One region of the Paenibacillus sp. CR_12 genome, then DNA from elsewhere that is predicted to be linked to it. Evidence: riboswitches for the same ligand, from Rfam matches in the RefSeq annotation. Region 1 holds a riboswitch; each other region holds the start of a gene.
The links. A riboswitch is a leader RNA that binds a small molecule or an ion and turns the genes downstream of it on or off. The one in region 1 is predicted to bind ZMP and ZTP.

Region 2: linked by a shared signal. The riboswitch ahead of rpiB (ribose 5-phosphate isomerase B) and the one ahead of RB297_RS07930 (bifunctional 5,10-methylenetetrahydrofolate dehydrogenase/5,10-methenyltetrahydrofolate cyclohydrolase) in region 1 are both predicted to bind ZMP and ZTP.
Region 3: linked by a shared signal. The riboswitch ahead of purT (phosphoribosylglycinamide formyltransferase 2) and the one ahead of RB297_RS07930 (bifunctional 5,10-methylenetetrahydrofolate dehydrogenase/5,10-methenyltetrahydrofolate cyclohydrolase) in region 1 are both predicted to bind ZMP and ZTP.

Annotation. Positions count from the first base shown of each region.
Region 1 is NZ_JAVFHO010000002.1:941,263-947,237, reverse strand. It holds gene RB297_RS07945 (CobW family GTP-binding protein) at 1-168, opposite strand, end outside; gene RB297_RS07940 (TIGR03943 family putative permease subunit) at 165-1,142, opposite strand; gene RB297_RS07935 (permease) at 1,250-2,260, opposite strand; ZMP/ZTP riboswitch at 2,415-2,494, shown strand; gene RB297_RS07930 (bifunctional 5,10-methylenetetrahydrofolate dehydrogenase/5,10-methenyltetrahydrofolate cyclohydrolase) at 2,561-3,409, shown strand; gene RB297_RS07925 (LacI family DNA-binding transcriptional regulator) at 3,696-4,688, shown strand; gene RB297_RS07920 (glycoside hydrolase family 32 protein) at 4,860-5,975, shown strand, end outside.
Region 2 is NZ_JAVFHO010000006.1:158,078-164,052, reverse strand. It holds gene RB297_RS22400 (L-threonylcarbamoyladenylate synthase) at 192-1,370, shown strand; gene RB297_RS22395 (manganese efflux pump MntP) at 1,440-2,003, shown strand; gene RB297_RS22390 (low molecular weight protein arginine phosphatase) at 2,058-2,645, shown strand; ZMP/ZTP riboswitch at 2,753-2,834, shown strand; gene rpiB (ribose 5-phosphate isomerase B) at 2,949-3,413, shown strand; gene RB297_RS22380 (TIGR01440 family protein) at 3,493-4,077, shown strand; gene RB297_RS22375 (serine hydroxymethyltransferase) at 4,168-5,418, shown strand; gene upp (uracil phosphoribosyltransferase) at 5,754-5,975, shown strand, end outside.
Region 3 is NZ_JAVFHO010000002.1:769,871-775,845, reverse strand. It holds gene dapA (4-hydroxy-tetrahydrodipicolinate synthase) at 169-1,044, opposite strand; gene RB297_RS07100 (LysR family transcriptional regulator) at 1,156-2,031, shown strand; ZMP/ZTP riboswitch at 2,092-2,173, shown strand; gene purT (phosphoribosylglycinamide formyltransferase 2) at 2,256-3,416, shown strand; gene RB297_RS07090 (MATE family efflux transporter) at 3,734-5,092, shown strand; gene RB297_RS07085 (response regulator) at 5,289-5,975, shown strand, end outside.

The DNA of each region.
Region 1 (5,975 bases):
CATTTCACCGGATAGGATATCGCCATCCACGTCCTGTTCGCCCATCTCATTCATCAGGACGGCGGTTCTCCATTGCCGATTGGCGGCATACGCCAGCAGCCTGAGGAGCAGCGTGGTTTTGCCGCTCCCCAAAAATCCGCTAATCAGCACGACGGGTATCTTGTTCATTTATTGATTACCTCCTTGGTCTCGATATCATTCGAATACAGTTCATCAAACTCTGCGACAGAGTCGGGATTCGTGAAAATGTAAGGGGATGACGGCTGCTCGATCGGCTGAATCCGTTCCGCTTGAATCTGCAGCGTTTCCTTACCGTCCGAGGTGGTGACCTGGATCGTGCCATCGATCTGAACCCACGCGTCATTCGCGAATGACGAAGCATTCGCGGCGCGCACCATGACCCCGAACGGGACGGCGTCTGCTGTGCAGCACATCACGAGGAAGCGGCTGACGGCGAAGGCGTCTTCGTTCATATGTCCATCGCGGAAAACAAATCCTTGGACGGTGATGGCCTTTCCTTGAAAATGCTGTTTGTACATATCCATGGCCCCAACGGTCTCCGAGAAAATGTCCGGCTCCACTCGGATGACGGGTAAGGTATATAAGCGCTTGGCCAGCTCCGCGAATTCCACGCTGTAGATGTCTTTGGGAACAAAACGCTCGTTCAGTGCGATGTCCTCCGCTGCCGCCAGGTCATCATTCGTTCCATGCTTCTCCATGCCCGAAACGGCGGGAGCATTCCGCTCCTCGGTTTTACGGCGAACATCGGGGTTCGGATAGGTGTAGATCATGCCTTTTTTGGCCGCCATATCGCTGCCGAGGGCTTGGTCCGGCAGGAGCAGGCCGAACAGCAGCGGCACCGTGAATAACCCGTAAACCGATATGTTTTTGATCAGTCCGCTGGGCAGGGGGTGCTCGCAATCGCACACCTCGCCGGAAGCTCCCGCAATGGCGTGCCACAGCATGCCGAAAGCTATGAACAACAGCGGCACCGGACAGAGCAGAAGCAGGGTCTGCATATGGGGAGCCAAGTAATAGTCCAGCGAATTTGATGCGTTCAGATGCATGATATAGGCGGCCAGAGCTGCGATAAGCAGCGATCGCAGTATATAGTGGCTTCGCAGGCTCAGACGGGGCTTCACGTCCCGAACACCTCCAATCTCAAGTGGATATCCGAAGGCATAACAGCCTGAAGGTGCCGTTATTCCAACCGTTTTCGTGTATTGCCACTCCAGTTTGTTTACTACACCTAACCGCCGAATAGCGCGTTGACGGCTACAGAGCCGATAAAGACAAGCGTAATCACCAGCAGGCTTAAGCCGATCACGAATTTGGTCTTGAAGGTAGCCGACAGCATGAGCAGGCTTTTGAAATCCAGCATCGGGCCGAGAACCAGGAAGGAAACCAGCGGGCCGACGGTAAAGGTGTGCGTGAATGCCGATGCCACGAAGGCGTCCGAAGTTGAGCAAAGGGAGAGGATGAAGGCAAAGCCCATCATGAACAGATAGGAGGCGGCAGGACCGTTCCCCAGAGCCAGCAGCTCCTCCCTCGGAATGAAGGATTGGATGCAGGCCGTCAGGAAAGCGCCCAGGACTAAATATTTGCACATCTCGATCAGCTCGTCTCCGGCGTGGACAAACATGCTTCTCCAGGTTTTGGGATGCTCATGCAACAAACGTTCCCCCTTGCTGGAGCCCTGTTCGGCGAACTCTTGAAAGGAACGCTTCAGGGGGCTGCTTCTTGAAAAAACATAAACGAGCAAACCCGTCGTCACCGCGACTGCAAAAGCCAGTCCCATTCGTCCGATCGTCACTTCGGGATGTGAACGGAAGGCCATGATCGTTGATGCGAATACAATGGGATTCAGAATAGGACCGCTGAGGATAAAGGTGACGGCGATATAGGCGGGCATCCCCTTCAGCATCAACCTGCGAACGACCGGGATCATCCCGCATTCGCAGATGGGAAACAGGATGCCGAGCATGGAAGCGAACAGGACGCCAACCATCGGATTCTTCGGCGTGAGACGCCGCACCCATTGCTCTTGTACGAACAGCTGCAGAAGGGACGACAGCAGCACTCCAAGCAAAATGAAAGGAAGTGCCTCAAGGAAGATGCCCGTGAAGACGGTTTTAACCTGCTGCAGGTCTTGGCTGGGTATGGGGTTTAAGTCCCTCTGCAGCCATATCGTCAAGACCGGAATCACGAACGCAAGCGGCAGTATAAAGGGCAGCATTTTGAAGATCGCCGGATATCTCATCAAGGCCTCCTGGAGCGAATTGTTCTTAAGACATTCTATGCTTGTACCATCGGCAACATACGTGATTTCAGGCAATAAATCAAAAACTTTACGATTAAAGGGCGGCCGCATAGCCGGTGGCGCGAAGTCCAAAGTCGTGATATATTAAAAAAAGTTATCCCTGTGTTACTGGCGTAGCTTGGGTTACCAAGAGGGAGCACATGGGATCATATGCCGTACGCCTGGGCAAGAGGTAAGGAGACGTTCGAGTCGCCTTGCCTCTTTATGTTTTTTAATACAATGGCGAAGGAGCGGATTAGCATGAGTAAGGAACCCGTAATTTTGGATGGAAAAAAAGTATCCGATGATATCAAGGCAAAGCTGGCGGTGAAGGTACAGGAATTGAAACAGCAAGGGGTAACCCCTTGTCTGGCAACGATTCTGGTTGGCGATGATCCTGCTTCGGCGACCTATGTGCGGATGAAGGGAAATGCGTGCGAGCGGCTTGGCATCATATCCAAAAAAGTAGTGCTGGAGACATCGACAACGACGGAGGAGCTGATCGCTGCGATTCAAGCACTGAACGAGGATCCGAACGTCCACGGTATTCTGCTTCAGCACCCGGTACCGCACCATATCGATGAGCGGGCGGCTTTTGATGCCATCGACATTAAAAAAGACGTGGATGGAGTAACCACGCTCGGGTTCTCGCAAAATGCGTTTGGTTTCGCCGATTACCCGTCATGTACGCCGGCGGCGATTATCGCGATTATGGACTATTACAGCCTGCCGATCGAAGGGAAGCATGCGGTGGTGGTCGGACGCAGTCCGATTCTGGGCAAGCCGGTATCGATGATGCTGCTCAATCGCAACGCCACGGTTACGATCTGCCATTCGAGAACGAAGAACCTTGGGGAGATTGTGTCCCAAGCGGATATTGTGGTTGCGGCCGTAGGCAAGCCTAATTTCATTCAAGGGGACTGGATCAAGCCGGGTGCCGTCGTGTTGGACGCCGGTTACAATAAAGGGAATATCGGGGACTGCGATTACGAAGCCTGTGCCAAGGCGGCTTCCGCAATCACGCCGGTACCGGCGGGCGTCGGCCCCGTGACGATAGCGACATTGCTGAAGCATACCGTCGAATCGGCCGAGCGAACCGTCCAAGCTTAAGGGAATGCACTTGACTACTTGCATGTGAAGCAAGGCTGCACCCATGAATCATCCCCTTCGAATCTTTCATTTTATGCCAGAGCCTGCAAATATGGACCATGCAATGCTAGGCTTGGAGCCCGCATTTCACGGACCCCTGGACGTCATGGTATAGTTAGGAATAAGAGAAATACGAAGGGGAGAGATTCATGTTTATACGAATCATGGCCTGTTGTGCGGGACAACAGGGAGCTCCAGAGAAAGATCCGTTCGATGCAGCGCTGCTAACGGCTCCGGAGATCTTGGCATGAAGAACACGATCGCCGATATTGCCCACAAAGCCGGAGTTGCCAAAAGCACGGTCTCCCGTTTCTTGAACGGAGGATCCGTCAGTCATGCGACACGCCGCAAGATTGAGCAGGTTATTCAGGAAACCGGCTATATCCCGAATTCTTTTGCGCAAAGCCTGAAAGCGAAAAAAACGAGCATGATCGGCACCATTATGCCGCGTCTGGACTCCTTCTCCGCATCGCAGACTGTCGCCGGCATGGACGAAGAATTAAGAAAACACGGATATCAGCTACTGATCATCAACGCAAGCCAGGATTTATCCAGGGAGATCGAAGCGCTGTATGATCTCGCCAGACAAAAAATATCAGGCATTATTCTGTTCGCCACGCAGGTGACGGAAACCCATCTTGCCGCGATTCAAGAGATCGGCATTCCGGTCATTCTGCTCGGACAACAGCATGAACATGTCCACAGCATGATCTATAACGATTATGCCGCAGGTTATGACATGGGCCGGTACGTGCTGTCGATGGGACATCGTCAAATTGCCTATATCGGGGTGACGGAAAAGGACGTAGCCGTCGGAGTCAAGCGGAAGGAAGGGTTCCTCAAAGCGGTAAGCGAGTATGAAGAGGCGGAAGCGGTTCTCTATGAGAGTGGATTCAAGATGTCGGATGGTGTGAAGACGGCATGCTCCATGTTTGAGCTTCACCGAACGCTGCCAACGGCCGTGGTCTGCGCCACGGACAACATTGCGCTAGGCGTGATGAAAGCGGCGCACATGAAAGGCATCTCTATTCCCGACCAACTTTCCGTGACCGGATTTGGCGGATACGACGTAACCGAGGTGATTCATCCCGGGTTAACAACGGTGAAATATGGATATTTCCAAGCGGGCCACCTCGCGGCACAGCATATTATGAAGCTGGTCAACGACGAGCCGGTGGATTTCCTGACGGTCATGAATTGCGAGATGATTCATCGGGAAAGCGTTGACAATCTGAATTAGGTATTTTATACTTCAAATAACGGAACCGGTTCCAATCCGAGTGTTTGCTTGGTATTGGAACTGAGTTCATTATTTTTACCTTTGATTGGAACCGGTTCCACCACAGTAGCGTGCACGTGTTAGCATGTTCAGTTTGATTTTTCAGCAAGCCCATTTATAAGGAGAAGAGATATGGACAGAGAACTGAAATACCGACGCCTGGATCAGGCTTCTCCCGAAGAGCTTTCCTCCATTAGGAAGAAAGTGCGATTAAGCGAATGGAGGCAAAAATTTCACGTGCAGCCCATCATGGGCCTGATGAATGATCCCAATGGATTTTCTTATTACAACGGAGAGTATCACTTGTTTTACCAATGGTTTCCTCTGGGTACGTTTCACGGCTTGAAATACTGGTACCATACTTCCTCGAAAGATCTGGTGTTTTGGCAGAACCAAGGCATCGCTATTGAACCCGGTCACCCGCATGATGCTTATGGCGCTTATTCGGGCAGCGGTATCGTGAAAGATGGCAAACTATGCCTCATGTATACCGGGAATGCCCGGGATGAGGAATGGAACAGGCAATCTTATCAATGCATGGCTGTGATGGACCGCGACGGATCCATCACGAAGCTCGATAAGCCGCTGATCGACCATGTGCCGGACGGATATACCGAACACTTCAGGGATCCGAAAGTATGGCAAGACAAAGACAAGTACCGGTTCGTCATCGGTGCCCAAAGGGTTAACCAGACAGGTGCGGCTGTCGTTTATGAATCCTCGGATTTGTTGGTTTGGGAATTCAAGGGGGAGATACAAACCCGGCTTCAGCATTTCGGCTATATGTGGGAATGCCCCGACTATTTTGAACTGGATGGCCAGGGCGTGCTTCTGTTTTCCCCGCAAGGGCTGCTTCCGGAGGACGACCATTTTCGAAACATTTACCAATCCGGCTATATTTCAGGCAAGCCGCTCAATAGGAATACGCTGGAGTTTGATCACGGTCCCTTTTGCGAGCTGGACAGAGGTTTTGATTTCTACGCGCCGCAGACCATGCTGGATGAGAAAGACCGGCGCATCATGGTGGGCTGGATGGGTTTGCCGGATATCGGGTATCCCACCGATTCGCATGGCTGGGCCCATTGTTTGACGCTTCCGCGTATGCTTACGTTCCGTGAAGGCAGGCTGATTCAACAGCCGGTTCCCGAGCTTCAAGCGCTCCGCGATCATGCCGCTCAGGCAGTGGATACGCTTCACAGCGAAGTGAAGAGTTACGAGGGGGTTCAAGGAACCGCATTTGAAATGATA
Region 2 (5,975 bases), on a different contig from region 1:
TCGATGAGGGGTTTTCTTATCAAAAGCGGACTTTTTGAACAACCTCTAGAAGAGTGCTTTCTCTTTGGCGCGACCGGTTTCCATGGGAACCGGCACGGGACTGAAGAACGAGAAGCGCTTTTTCTTTTGGAGTATAGGCAAAACGCGTTTGGATGTTTATATATTTCATATACAGAAAGCTTGGGATAGGTATGGAACAGAACGGAAATGACAAGGAACGCAACCTGCAGCGGGAACAAGGCTCCCGGAATGCTGCATCGAAGCCAACCAAAGTGTGGCACGTCTTAAGCTCCCTCTCCAAGGAGAGCCTCGGGTCCGAGAAGGAAGCGAAGCAGGCGCTGCACGAAGCAGGCCAGGTGCTTGCACAGGGCGGTACGGTGGCTTTTCCGACGGAAACGGTGTACGGACTTGGTGCTGACGCCGGCAATACGGAGGCGGTCGAGCGCATCTTCGCCGCCAAAGGTCGGCCATCGGACAATCCGTTGATCGTGCATATCTCGGAGCTGGCTCAGCTTGACGGCTTGGTCCAGCAGGTGAACGAGACGGAGCGGGCGCTGATGGCGTCGTTCTGGCCCGGACCGCTGTCGCTGGTGCTGCCCGTGAAACCGGGCGCCGTATCGCCTCGCGTGACGGCCGGGCTCGATACGGTTGCCGTGCGGATGCCGGATCACCCCGTGGCGCTGGCTCTGATCAGCGCCGCCGGTTGTCCGCTTGCCGCACCGAGCGCGAATCGCTCCGGCCGGCCAAGCCCGACGCTGGCCAGCCATGTGCTGGAGGATCTGGCGGGGGCGATCGACGGCGTGCTCGACGGCGGCCCGGCCGGGGTGGGCGTCGAGTCGACGGTGGTGCAGGTCGGCGAAGACGGTGCCGTCACGGTGCTCCGCCCGGGCGGCGTCACGGCCGAGCAGCTTGCCGCGGTGGCGGCAAGCGTGCGCCAGGACCCGGCGCTGCAGCGCGCCGCCGGGGAGGCGGAGAGCCCGGCGCCGCGCTCGCCGGGCATGAAGTACACGCACTACGCACCGAAGGGTGCGATGTGCGTGGTGCAGGGCCCGCGTGCCGAAGCGGTGTCGGCACGCATCGCGGCCGAGCTCGAGGCGGCGGCCCGGCGCGGGGAGGTGACCGGCGTGCTGTCGTTCGACGAGCACATCGGTCGCTACCGCGCGGACGTTGCCGTCTCGCTCGGCAGCCTGGCCGCGCCGGAGGAAGCGGCCCGCCGGCTGTACGCCGGCCTGCGCCGCTTCGATGAAGAAGGCGCGACTTTCATCCTGGCCGAAGCGTGCCCGGAGCAGGGGCTTGGCGCAGCCGTCATGAACCGGCTGCTGAAGGCCGCGGGACATCACATCATCCACGTCAATGCCGATGCTGATTGAACGGTTTTAGCATGATTTCCCCCTTGTCCGCATATGGTGTACAAGACCATGGGACTTGGGGGAATGGGGATGTTGGAGGCGTCTGTCCAATCGGGACAGCTTGCGGCGATTCTGCTGATGGCGGTTGCACTCGGGCTAGACGCATTTTCGCTTGGCATCGGAGTCGGAATGAGAGGCGGCATGCGCTTAGGCCATATGCTGGGCATCAGCTTCATGATCGCAATGTTTCACATGCTAATGCCGCTGGCGGGCTTGTTTGCCGGCCGCTATGTAGGTATGCTGCTGGGTCACGTCACAGGGCTTGCAGCCGGCGGGCTGCTCCTCCTGCTGGGCGGGCATATGCTGTATAATTCTTGGCGGGGCGGGGAAGGTCAGCGCATTCATCCTACCGCGTTCTTGGGCATGCTGCTGTTTTCGCTCAGCGTCAGCATCGACTCCTTCTCGGTAGGCGTTTCGCTCGGGATGTTCGTGGATGATGTGCTGCTGATCGTGATCTCCTTCGGTGTCGTGGGCGGTTTGCTGTCCATTCTTGGCCTGCTGCTCGGCCGTCAGGCGAGCAACAAGCTGGGGGAGTACGGCGAGATGCTGGGCGGACTGATTTTGATCATCTTTGGCGTGATGTTTATCTTTTGATGCAATATTTGTTACAATAATCCCAAAACAACCTACAACGGGAGGTACGGGACCGTGAAAAATATATTGTTTGTCTGCACGGGGAATACCTGCCGCAGCCCGATGGCGGAAGGGATGCTGCGCAAGCTCGCCAAACAGCGGGGCATTCCCCTGGAAACGCAATCCGCCGGCGTCTCGGCCGTGGACGGCATGCCGGTATCCCGTCATGCGGAATCGATACTGCGGGACCAGGATATTCAAGATCGTTTGGTATCTAAGCCGCTGACCGCGAATCTTGTGGAATGGGCAGACCTGATTCTGACGCTGACCCAGTCGCATAAGCAGTATGCGATTCGGCAGTTCCCGCATGCGGCCGACAAGATGCACACGCTGAAGGAGTTTGTGGAGGATGACCGGCGGGTGCTGGATGATCTGCGGGAGCAGGACAGCCTGTACGCGACGCTTGAGCTGGCCAGATCGCTGGGCCGCGATGTCAGCGACCGCGACCGGGAGCGTCTGATCGAGCTGCGCCAGCGCATTCCGAGCTTCGATATCTCCGATCCTTTCGGCGGCTCGCGGGAGGAATACGAGGCGACGGCGGCGGAGATTCGGACGGCGCTCTTCCGCCTGCTGGACAAGCTGGAAGCGGATCAGCATAAATAGGATTGGGTTCCACGGAAGCGAAGAGTGAATCTGGATCCGGGCTCAATCTGGCTAAAAAAGCCGCTTGCCTTTCGCAGGGTATTGCTTTAAGATGAAGGTGAAAAACATGAATCCGATGTAACTGGCGACGAAGTGGATGAAACCACGATGGAGCATCGGAATATACGGCCGGTCGCCTGGGCAAAGAGCATTTGGAGCACAATACGTGCGCCGACTGCTCTTTTTTCGTCTTTTGCGTGGAGTTTGGGTTATAATGAAACAAGCTAAAACGCAAAAGCGAACATTCGAGGGGGTTTTTCATAGATGAAAATTGCATTGGGTACCGATCATGCCGGCATTCGTCTGAAAGAGGAGATCGTGGAGGTCATTCGGGGTCTTGGACACGAGGTGGAGGATCTTGGCTGCGGCTGTTCCGATTCCGTGGATTATCCCGATTACGCGCTTCCGGTGTGCGAGAAGGTGGTCTCGGGTGAAGCGGATCGGGGCATTCTGATCTGCGGAACGGGAATCGGCATGAGCATTGCCGCCAACAAGGTGCCGGGCATCCGCTGCGCGCTGACGCATGATGTATTTTCGGCCAAAGCCACGCGTGAGCATAATGACAGCAACGTGATTGCGCTGGGCGAGCGCGTCGTCGGCCCCGGGCTTGCTGCCGAGATCGTCAGCGCATGGCTGACAACGGATTTCAGCCAGGGCGAACGCCATGTCGGCCGCGTGAACAAGATCAAGGCCATCGAGGAGCGTTACCTGAAGAGCGAATCGCGATAGGTCGACGCGTAAGCTGCTGCGGTTATTGCGTATGGAATGAAGCATCTTCTGTGAAAAAATTCATCGGGAGGACTGTGACATGACGGATATCTCCAAGGTTTCCTTGAGCGAACAGACGGCGCGGATCGTCCGCGAGCTGGCCGAAGCGGCAGCCTTAGGACCGGGCAAGGTGCTGGTCATCGGAGCCAGCACCAGTGAAGTGGTCGGACGCCGGATCGGCACGGGCGGCGCTCTTGAAACGGCGCAGCAGCTTCTTCAGGGCATTGCCGAGGTTCAAGCGGAATTCAGCTTCGCTGTAGCCTATCAATGCTGTGAGCATTTGAACCGGGCGCTAGTCATGGAGCGGGGGCTGCTTGAAGAGCTGCGCCTGACGGAAGTGGCGGCTGTACCGATTCCGGGGGCGGGAGGCTCCATGGCCTCGGCGGCGTATCGGAGTATGAAGGAGCCCTGCCTTGCGGAATCCATTGAGGCCCATGCGGGTGTCGATATCGGCGAGACGCTGATCGGCATGCATTTGCGAAGAGTGGCGGTTCCGTTCAGGCCGAGCGAGCGTTATATCGGCGATGCGCGCGTAACGGCGGCTTACACCCGGCCGAAGCTGATCGGCGGAGAACGCGCCGTGTACCGGCTTGAGCAGCGGGATGATTCCACGCTGTGCGATTGATTCGAATGAGAGCCCGCTTTAGTCATTAGGTAAACTTGTAGTCTTGACTTGGCAAGAGAAAATAACGATTGATTATGGGAGGATATGAACATGATGGAACATTTGCGGAAGAATGACCCGGCTGTATTGGAAGCGATGGATTTGGAACTGAAGCGTCAACGCAGCAACATTGAGCTGATTGCCTCCGAGAACATCGTCAGCGAAGCGGTTATGGAAGCCATGGGGACGGTGCTGACGAATAAATATGCGGAAGGCTACCCTGGCAAGCGTTATTACGGCGGCTGTGAGCGAGTGGATATCGTGGAGGATATCGCCCGTGACCGCGCGAAGGAATTGTTCGGTGCCGAGCATGCCAACGTTCAGCCGCACTCCGGCGCCCAAGCGAACATGGCGGTGTATTTGGCTGCGCTCAAGCCTGGAGATACCGTGCTCGGCATGAACCTGGCCCACGGCGGCCATTTGACTCACGGAAGCCCGGTTAACGCGTCCGGCCTTCTGTACAATTTCGTTGCATACGGCGTGCAGGAAGACACGTTCCTTATCGATTACGACGAAGTCCGCAAAGCGGCTTTCAAACACCGTCCTCGTCTGATCGTGGCGGGTGCAAGTGCATATCCTCGCATTATTGATTTCGAGAAGCTTGCTGCCATCGCGAACGACGTAGGCGCATTGTTCATGGTCGATATGGCTCATATTGCGGGTCTTGTTGCCGCGGGTCTTCACCCGAATCCGGTTCCGCATGCCCATTTCGTAACCACCACGACGCACAAGACTCTTCGCGGACCTCGCGGCGGCATGATCCTGTGCAAGAAGGCATGGGCACAGGCGATCGACAAAGCGGTGTTCCCAGGCTCCCAGGGCGGACCGCTCATGCATGTCATTGCTTCCAAGGCCGTTGCGCTTGGCGAAGCATTGGATCCGTCCTTCAAGACGTATGCAGAGAACGTCGTGAAGAACGCGAAAGTGCTGGCTGACACCCTGATCGAGGAAGGCCTGAACATCGTTTCCGGCGGAACCGATAACCATCTGATGCTGGTCGATACCCGCAATCTGGACATCACCGGCAAAGACGCAGAGAAGGTGCTGGATTCCATCGGGATTACCGTCAACAAGAACGCCATCCCGTTTGATCCGACGAGCCCGTTTGTCACGAGCGGTATCCGTATCGGTACGCCGGCAGTAACCTCCCGCGGCATGGATGAGCAGGCGATGGTGAAAATCGCGAAGATTATTGCCATGACCTTGAAGCAGCCTAAAGACGAAGCAACGCTGGAAAAAGCGGGCCGTTTGGTGGCTGAGCTTACGGATCAATATCCTCTTTATGCCGAAATGAAATATTAATCACAGTTTCGTCAGCATAAGAGGCCTATGATAAGAGGACCCCACCTGAAGGTGGGGTCCTCTTTTAGGAGCTGTCACATTCTGGCCAGATTGCTATGCTCGCATGCTCCCGGTCGGGTCGCTTGGCGGTGAGGATCAATATAGGCGAAAATGGAAAACCTAGGTGCAGGGCTGACGAAGATCCGGTTATAAGGTCAAAACTCACGGAAATAAACATGACTCGTGCAGGTGTCAATTGACTAGAGGGAATGATATAATAGACAGGATTTATGGAGCTCACAAGTATTTACGCCCATATTGAAATAACATTTGCATTCAAACCGGAGGGACCAGACATGGGAAAATTGGTGATTTGTGATCACCCGTTGATTCAACACAAACTTACATTTATACGCGATATGCGGACTAACACAAAAGACTTTCGCGAATTGGTAGACGAAGTCGCGACTTTGATGGCTTATGAAATTACGCGGGAGGTTCCTCTTGAATCGATATCTGTTCAGACGCCGGTAGCCGAAACCCAAGGGAAAGTCATTTCCGGCCGGATGCTCGGCCTC
Region 3 (5,975 bases), 170 kb from region 1:
AGGATTTCTTTTTTTGCGTAAAATGTCAGTATCATCCATCCCATCATCTGCTGATTGAAAGCATGTGCGCCCTATCGCATCCGAATCATCCATTCAAGAAAGGCAAGGCAGCGTATGCGCCCCGCCACTCTTGAGGAGAAATCTATTACGTCCACGATTTAAAGTTTCTCAGTTTTTGAGTGCTTGATCCAAGGATAGCTTGAGCTCATCCGTAATGGTGCCCATCGGCAGGCGCAGGGTGTCGGATGAGATAAGGCCTTGCTTGGCAAGCAGCCATTTTAGCGGAGCGGGATTGGATTCTGCGAACAACTGATGAATAACGGGAAGCAGCACTTCAAACTCCTTTTCGGAACGAGAATAATCCCCTTGGGCAGCTAATTGATACACACGAATAAAAGCCTCGGTATTCACATTGGCCGACGCCAAAATGCCCCCGGATGCACCATGACGCAGCATCTCATGAAAGCGGACATCGTCCCCGCATAGAACAGGCTTCGTATCGTATGGAGACAAGCTTCTCATAAGCTCCGTACTCGCAGTGCTGTCCTTCATTCCGATGACACCGGGGATCTCCATGATTCTTCGAATGGCATCAACCGGTAAGGAAATTCCAGTGCGCGAAGGAACTTCGTACAAAATAACCGGTATCCCCACCTCTGCGACTTTGCAGAAATGTTGTATAATGCCCTCAATCGAAGGGCGGCTGTAATACGGCGTGACCACCAATACCGCGTCTGCCCCGATATGTCCTGCCCATTCCGTCCGCTTCATGCTGGAGAACGTATCGTTGGTACCCGTACCAATAATGACCGGCAATTGCCGTCCGTCCAGACCTTTTCGCGTTTCCTCCACCACCTGAACGACCTCTTCCCAAGTTACCGTCGGCGCCTCTCCGGTCGTACCGTTGATGATCAATCCTTGAATGTCATGGGATAACAAATTCTCCAAATAACGATGATAAGACGGAACATCCAATGCGTATTCATGTGAAAAGGGAGTGACCACCGGAACATAAATACCTCTCAAATCTTGCGGACTCAACATGATCTTTCCTCCATTTCATGAATTGTGGCTTTACTTTACCATGGGAATCGGAATCGGTGTTATCTATAATAATAGATAGTTATTATCAATATTATTGATGAGGAGAAAGCGATGGAACTGATCTATCTGCAAACCTTCAGGGAGGTTGCTGTTCGAAAGAGCTTTACTAAAGCTGCTGACGAATTGGGTTATGCACAATCCAGCGTTACCACCCAGATTCAGAAGCTGGAGAAGGAATACGGCGTCAAGCTGTTTGAACGGTATGGCAGAGGCCTGCGCCTGACGAAGTCAGGGGAGGAGCTGTTCAAGTATGCTGTCCAAATGCTGGATCTGTTCCAGCAGTCTAAGGAAAAGCTGACGAAACAAGGCGGGGGCATCTTATCGATTGGAACGATCGATTCGCTTGCCGCATATTTTCTTCCATCCGTCCTTCATCGGCTAAGACAGGAGCATGAAGATCTTGCCATCCGCTTGCAAACGGATCGTGAAGATAGCATCGTCAGTAAGGTAAGAGAGGGCGAGTACGATCTCGGGCTTATTCTGGAGAACAAACCGGAAGACACTTCATTGAATTGGATCTCGATCCGGGAAGAGCCCCTCCATTTGATTGCCCATCCGGATCATCCGCTTCGCTGGTTGCCCGTCATCGAGCTGGAGCATCTGGCTGATTACGAATGGATTATGACCGAGGATACTTGCAATTACCGAATCATGTTGGAAAAAGTGCTGCGCGCCAGCGGAGCTCCCGTCCGTATTGGTTTGGAATTGGGCAACCCCGAGGCAATAAAAAGATATATCATGTCCGGCACCGGCATCTCCCTATTGCCGAGAATGGTAGCAGAGGAGGAAATCAAGAGGGGAGAGCTGGCGGTTCTTCCCTTTCAACACCCTGACATTCGACTGGACATCCAGATTGTCGTTCATCCTAAGAAGTGGCTGTCACACTCGCTTCAGGATATGATCGAAATGTTGAAGTCTAAATCCTAAGGACGCAGGCTGATATTGCATTTAACGAAAAGATTCAGTATCATTTATGTAACAATGTATAGGTTTATGTGTGACTGGCGTAGCATGGGGGAACCATGAGGGAGCACATGAATGACAACGGCCGTACGCCTGGGCAGAGGTAAGGGAGTTTATTTCCCTTACCTCTTTATTATTTTCTTGGGCTTCTATCGTCTCTGAAACTATGAAAAGGGGATAAAACAACGATGTTCAAAACGAAAAAAATATTGCTGCTGGGATCCGGAGAACTAGGGAAAGAAGTCGTAATTGAAGCACAACGATTGGGTGTCCAAACCGTTGCCGTCGATCGTTATGCCGATGCTCCTGCCATGCACGTTGCCGATCACAGCCATGTGATCGATATGCTGGACGGAGAGAAGCTGCGCGCTATTATTGAGTTGGAAAAGCCGGACCTGATCGTTCCGGAGATTGAAGCGCTGGCTACTGCGGAGCTGGTGAAGCTGGAGGATGAGGGGTTTCGGGTGATTCCTACCGCCAGAGCCGCAAAGCTTACGATGGACCGTGAGGGGATCCGCCGGTTGGCATCAGAGGAGTTGGGACTGCCGACTGCGGACTATCGATTTGCCGATACCTATGAGGAATTCAAGCAGTCTGTCCTGGACATGGGTTTTCCGTGCGTGATCAAACCGTTGATGAGCTCCTCCGGCAAAGGTCAAAGCGTGTGCCGTTCGGAAGGGGATATCGAGTCCTGCTGGAACATCGCCATGGAAGGCGGCCGCGTTCAGAACGGAAGGGTGATCATTGAGGAATTCATTTCATTCCAGTCGGAAATCACGCTTCTGACCGTCCGCTCCGTCAATGGAACAAGCTTCTGTGCGCCGATCGGGCATATTCAGGAAAGCGGAGATTATATCGAATCGTGGCAGCCGCACGACATGTCTGAAGCGCAAATCGAGGAAGCTAAATATATTGCGCGGAAGATTACCGACGAGCTTGGCGGATACGGCTTGTTCGGCGTTGAATTATTTTTGGCCGAGGATAAGGTGTACTTCAGCGAGGTATCCCCGCGTCCGCATGATACTGGGCTGGTTACGCTGGTCACGCAAAATCTATCCGAATTTGCGCTTCATGTCCGTGCCATTCTCGGGTTTCCGATACCAGAGATCGAATTGATCACGCCGGGAGCCAGCCGCCCCCTGAAAGCCGGCCGAGAGCTGGAAGACTATACGATTACAGGCGCCGATCAAGCGCTGGCCGTTCCGAATACGCAGCTTCGCATGTTCGGCAAACCGGTAACCAAGGTCGGAAGACGAGTAGCAGTCGCGCTGTCAACCGCCGGCGATGTCGAAGAAGCGCGGTCACGTGCGAAGCTGGCCTTGGATAAGCTTGCCGTCGAAGAGGCATAAACATCGGAATTCCATAGGGATATCACATGTCATCATGTTGAAAAGGCCAACCGAAATGACCGGTTGGCCTTTTCAGTTATAGAGAAATCAGGGATCCAAATCGGGTACAGACTCTTCGAATGACGAGTACTTGCTTTTAGTTTTGATTTCGGGAATAAATAGGAGAAATTTATGTTCTTTCATGATAAGATACACAAGAATACAAACGACCCTCACCCATTATAATGTTTCCATTCGATGCGATAAGCGCTGTTTGAAGCATAATATTTCAAATAAATCTTTAGAGGAACGTTTATTGACGGCATAGGAGAATCTACATGAGAGACATGACGCAAGGAAGTCCGATCAAGCTGATTATCATGTTTACCATCCCGCTTTTGATCGGTAATATTTTTCAACAATTTTACAACATGGCAGACACCCTAATCGTGGGACGTACCATAGGCGTAAACGCACTTGCAGCCGTTGGCTCGACAGGCAGCATTTTGTTTTTTGTCATCGGCTTTGCCCAAGGCTTGACGGCTGGCTTGTCTATCATAACGGCACAGCGTTTTGGAGCTAAGGATATCGCAGGCGTCCGCAAAAGCGTGGGAACGAGTGTATGGATCAGTCTGGTGTTCACGGTATTCCTCACCATCGTGAGCGTTATATTTACGAGACCCGTCCTCGTCATGATGAACACCCCTGCCGAAATTTTGGATGATGCGTATTCGTATCTGATCGTCATTAACTGGGGCGTCGGCGCGGCCGTTCTGTTTAATTTGCTGGCTAACCTGCTCCGCGCTCTCGGCGACAGCCGGACGCCGCTTCTCTTCCTGGTCGTTGCAAGCATACTGAACATCGTGCTCGACCTCTTATTCATTCTCGTATTTAAGATGGGAGTAGCCGGAGCCGGACTTGCCACGGTTGTATCGCAGCTGTTCTCCTGCCTGCTCTGTCTGATCTACATTCATAAGAAGGTCCCGCTCCTTCAATTCAAGAATGCCGACTGGTCCATCGATTGGAAATTTATTCGCCAGCATATGTGGGTAGGTTTTCCGATGGGCTTCCAAGCCTCCATCATCGCCATCGGAGCCATTATTCTGCAGATCACGCTAAACGGTCTCGGGGCAACAGCCGTTGCGGCTTATACCGCAGCTCAGAAGATTGATATGCTCGCCACGCAGCCGATGAGTTCCTTCGGGATTACGATGGCGACTTTTGCCGCTCAGAACTTCGGAGCGAATCGCATAGACCGGATCAAACTGGGGGTTAAGCAGTGTATTTGGCTCTCAGGATCATTCAGCATCGTCGTGGGCCTGCTGGTTATATTCGCGGGTCCTGCCGCCGTCAGCCTTTTTGTGGGTCAAGGCCAAGAGGAATTGCTGTCGCTCAGCAGGCTGTATTTCTTATCGAACGGCAGCACCTATCTGCTTCTGTCGCTGCTGTTTATCTACCGCTTCACGCTTCAGGGGCTTGGTCGGAGCTTAATTCCCACTGTGGCGGGCATCATGGAGCTGATCATGCGGGTACTGGCTGCTATCTTCCTGACCGCGCAGATCGGCCTCCTCGGTGCAAGCCTGGCAAATCCGCTGGCTTGGCTGGGCGCCGTTATTCCGCTCGGCATCGCTTACTATCTGAGCATCAAGAGGTTGAGCACGCCGGTAAAACCCGTCTCCGTACCCGTTCAGGCGTAAGGAATGCTGCACAATCGATTTCGGAACGAATCATGACTCGAGGAACAGGGAAGCGCTGTTTCGCTGAAGTCGTGCATTCGTTCTTTTTTTTGTTGCAAAAAACATAATGTGGAAGATTCCCAATTTTGGCGCGGCGAGGTAAGATCACTATAGATTCAGTTTGCAGCCGAACAGGACAGAAACGGGAGGGGTCGCATTGTATAAAGTGCTGTTAGTGGATGATGAAGCCGATGTGAGAGAAGGCCTCGTTCAGGAAATCCAATGGGAAGCCTGCGGATTCGAGATCAAGGGGACGGCGGAGAACGGAAGAGAGGCCGTGGAGGCTGCGGAGCGGTTGGAGCCGGATGTCGTTATTACCGATATCAGTATGCCTTTTCAGGATGGGCTGCAGCTGGCCTCATGGCTAAGGGAGCATCAGCCGCTGTGCAAAATCGTGATTTTGACCGGCTATGACGAATTTGATTACGCCCGCCAAGCGATTACGCTCAGCGTGGATGAGTATTTGCTCAAGCCGTTCTCTGCCGAAAGCTTCATGGAGTTATTAGGCAAGATCAAGGACAAAATCGATATGGAGGTGGCGGAGCGTGAGGACGTTCGCCAATTGAAGGAGCATTACCGGACAAGCCTGCCTTTGCTTCGGGAATCGTTCCTGGCTTCGCTGTTAACCCGAAAATTGCCCCGCTCCATCATTGAGGAGAAAACTCGGAATTACGGCCTTCCGCTGAACGGCGCCTGTTATCTCGCCGCGGTGATGGCTTTATATCCGGCGGCTGAGCATAAGGAGAGTGCTCCATCAAGCTCCCTGCGGCATTCCGGCGATATGGACTTGATGCTGCACGCCATGCTGAACATTGCGAAAGAGCTGATGGATCCCCTTTCTTTT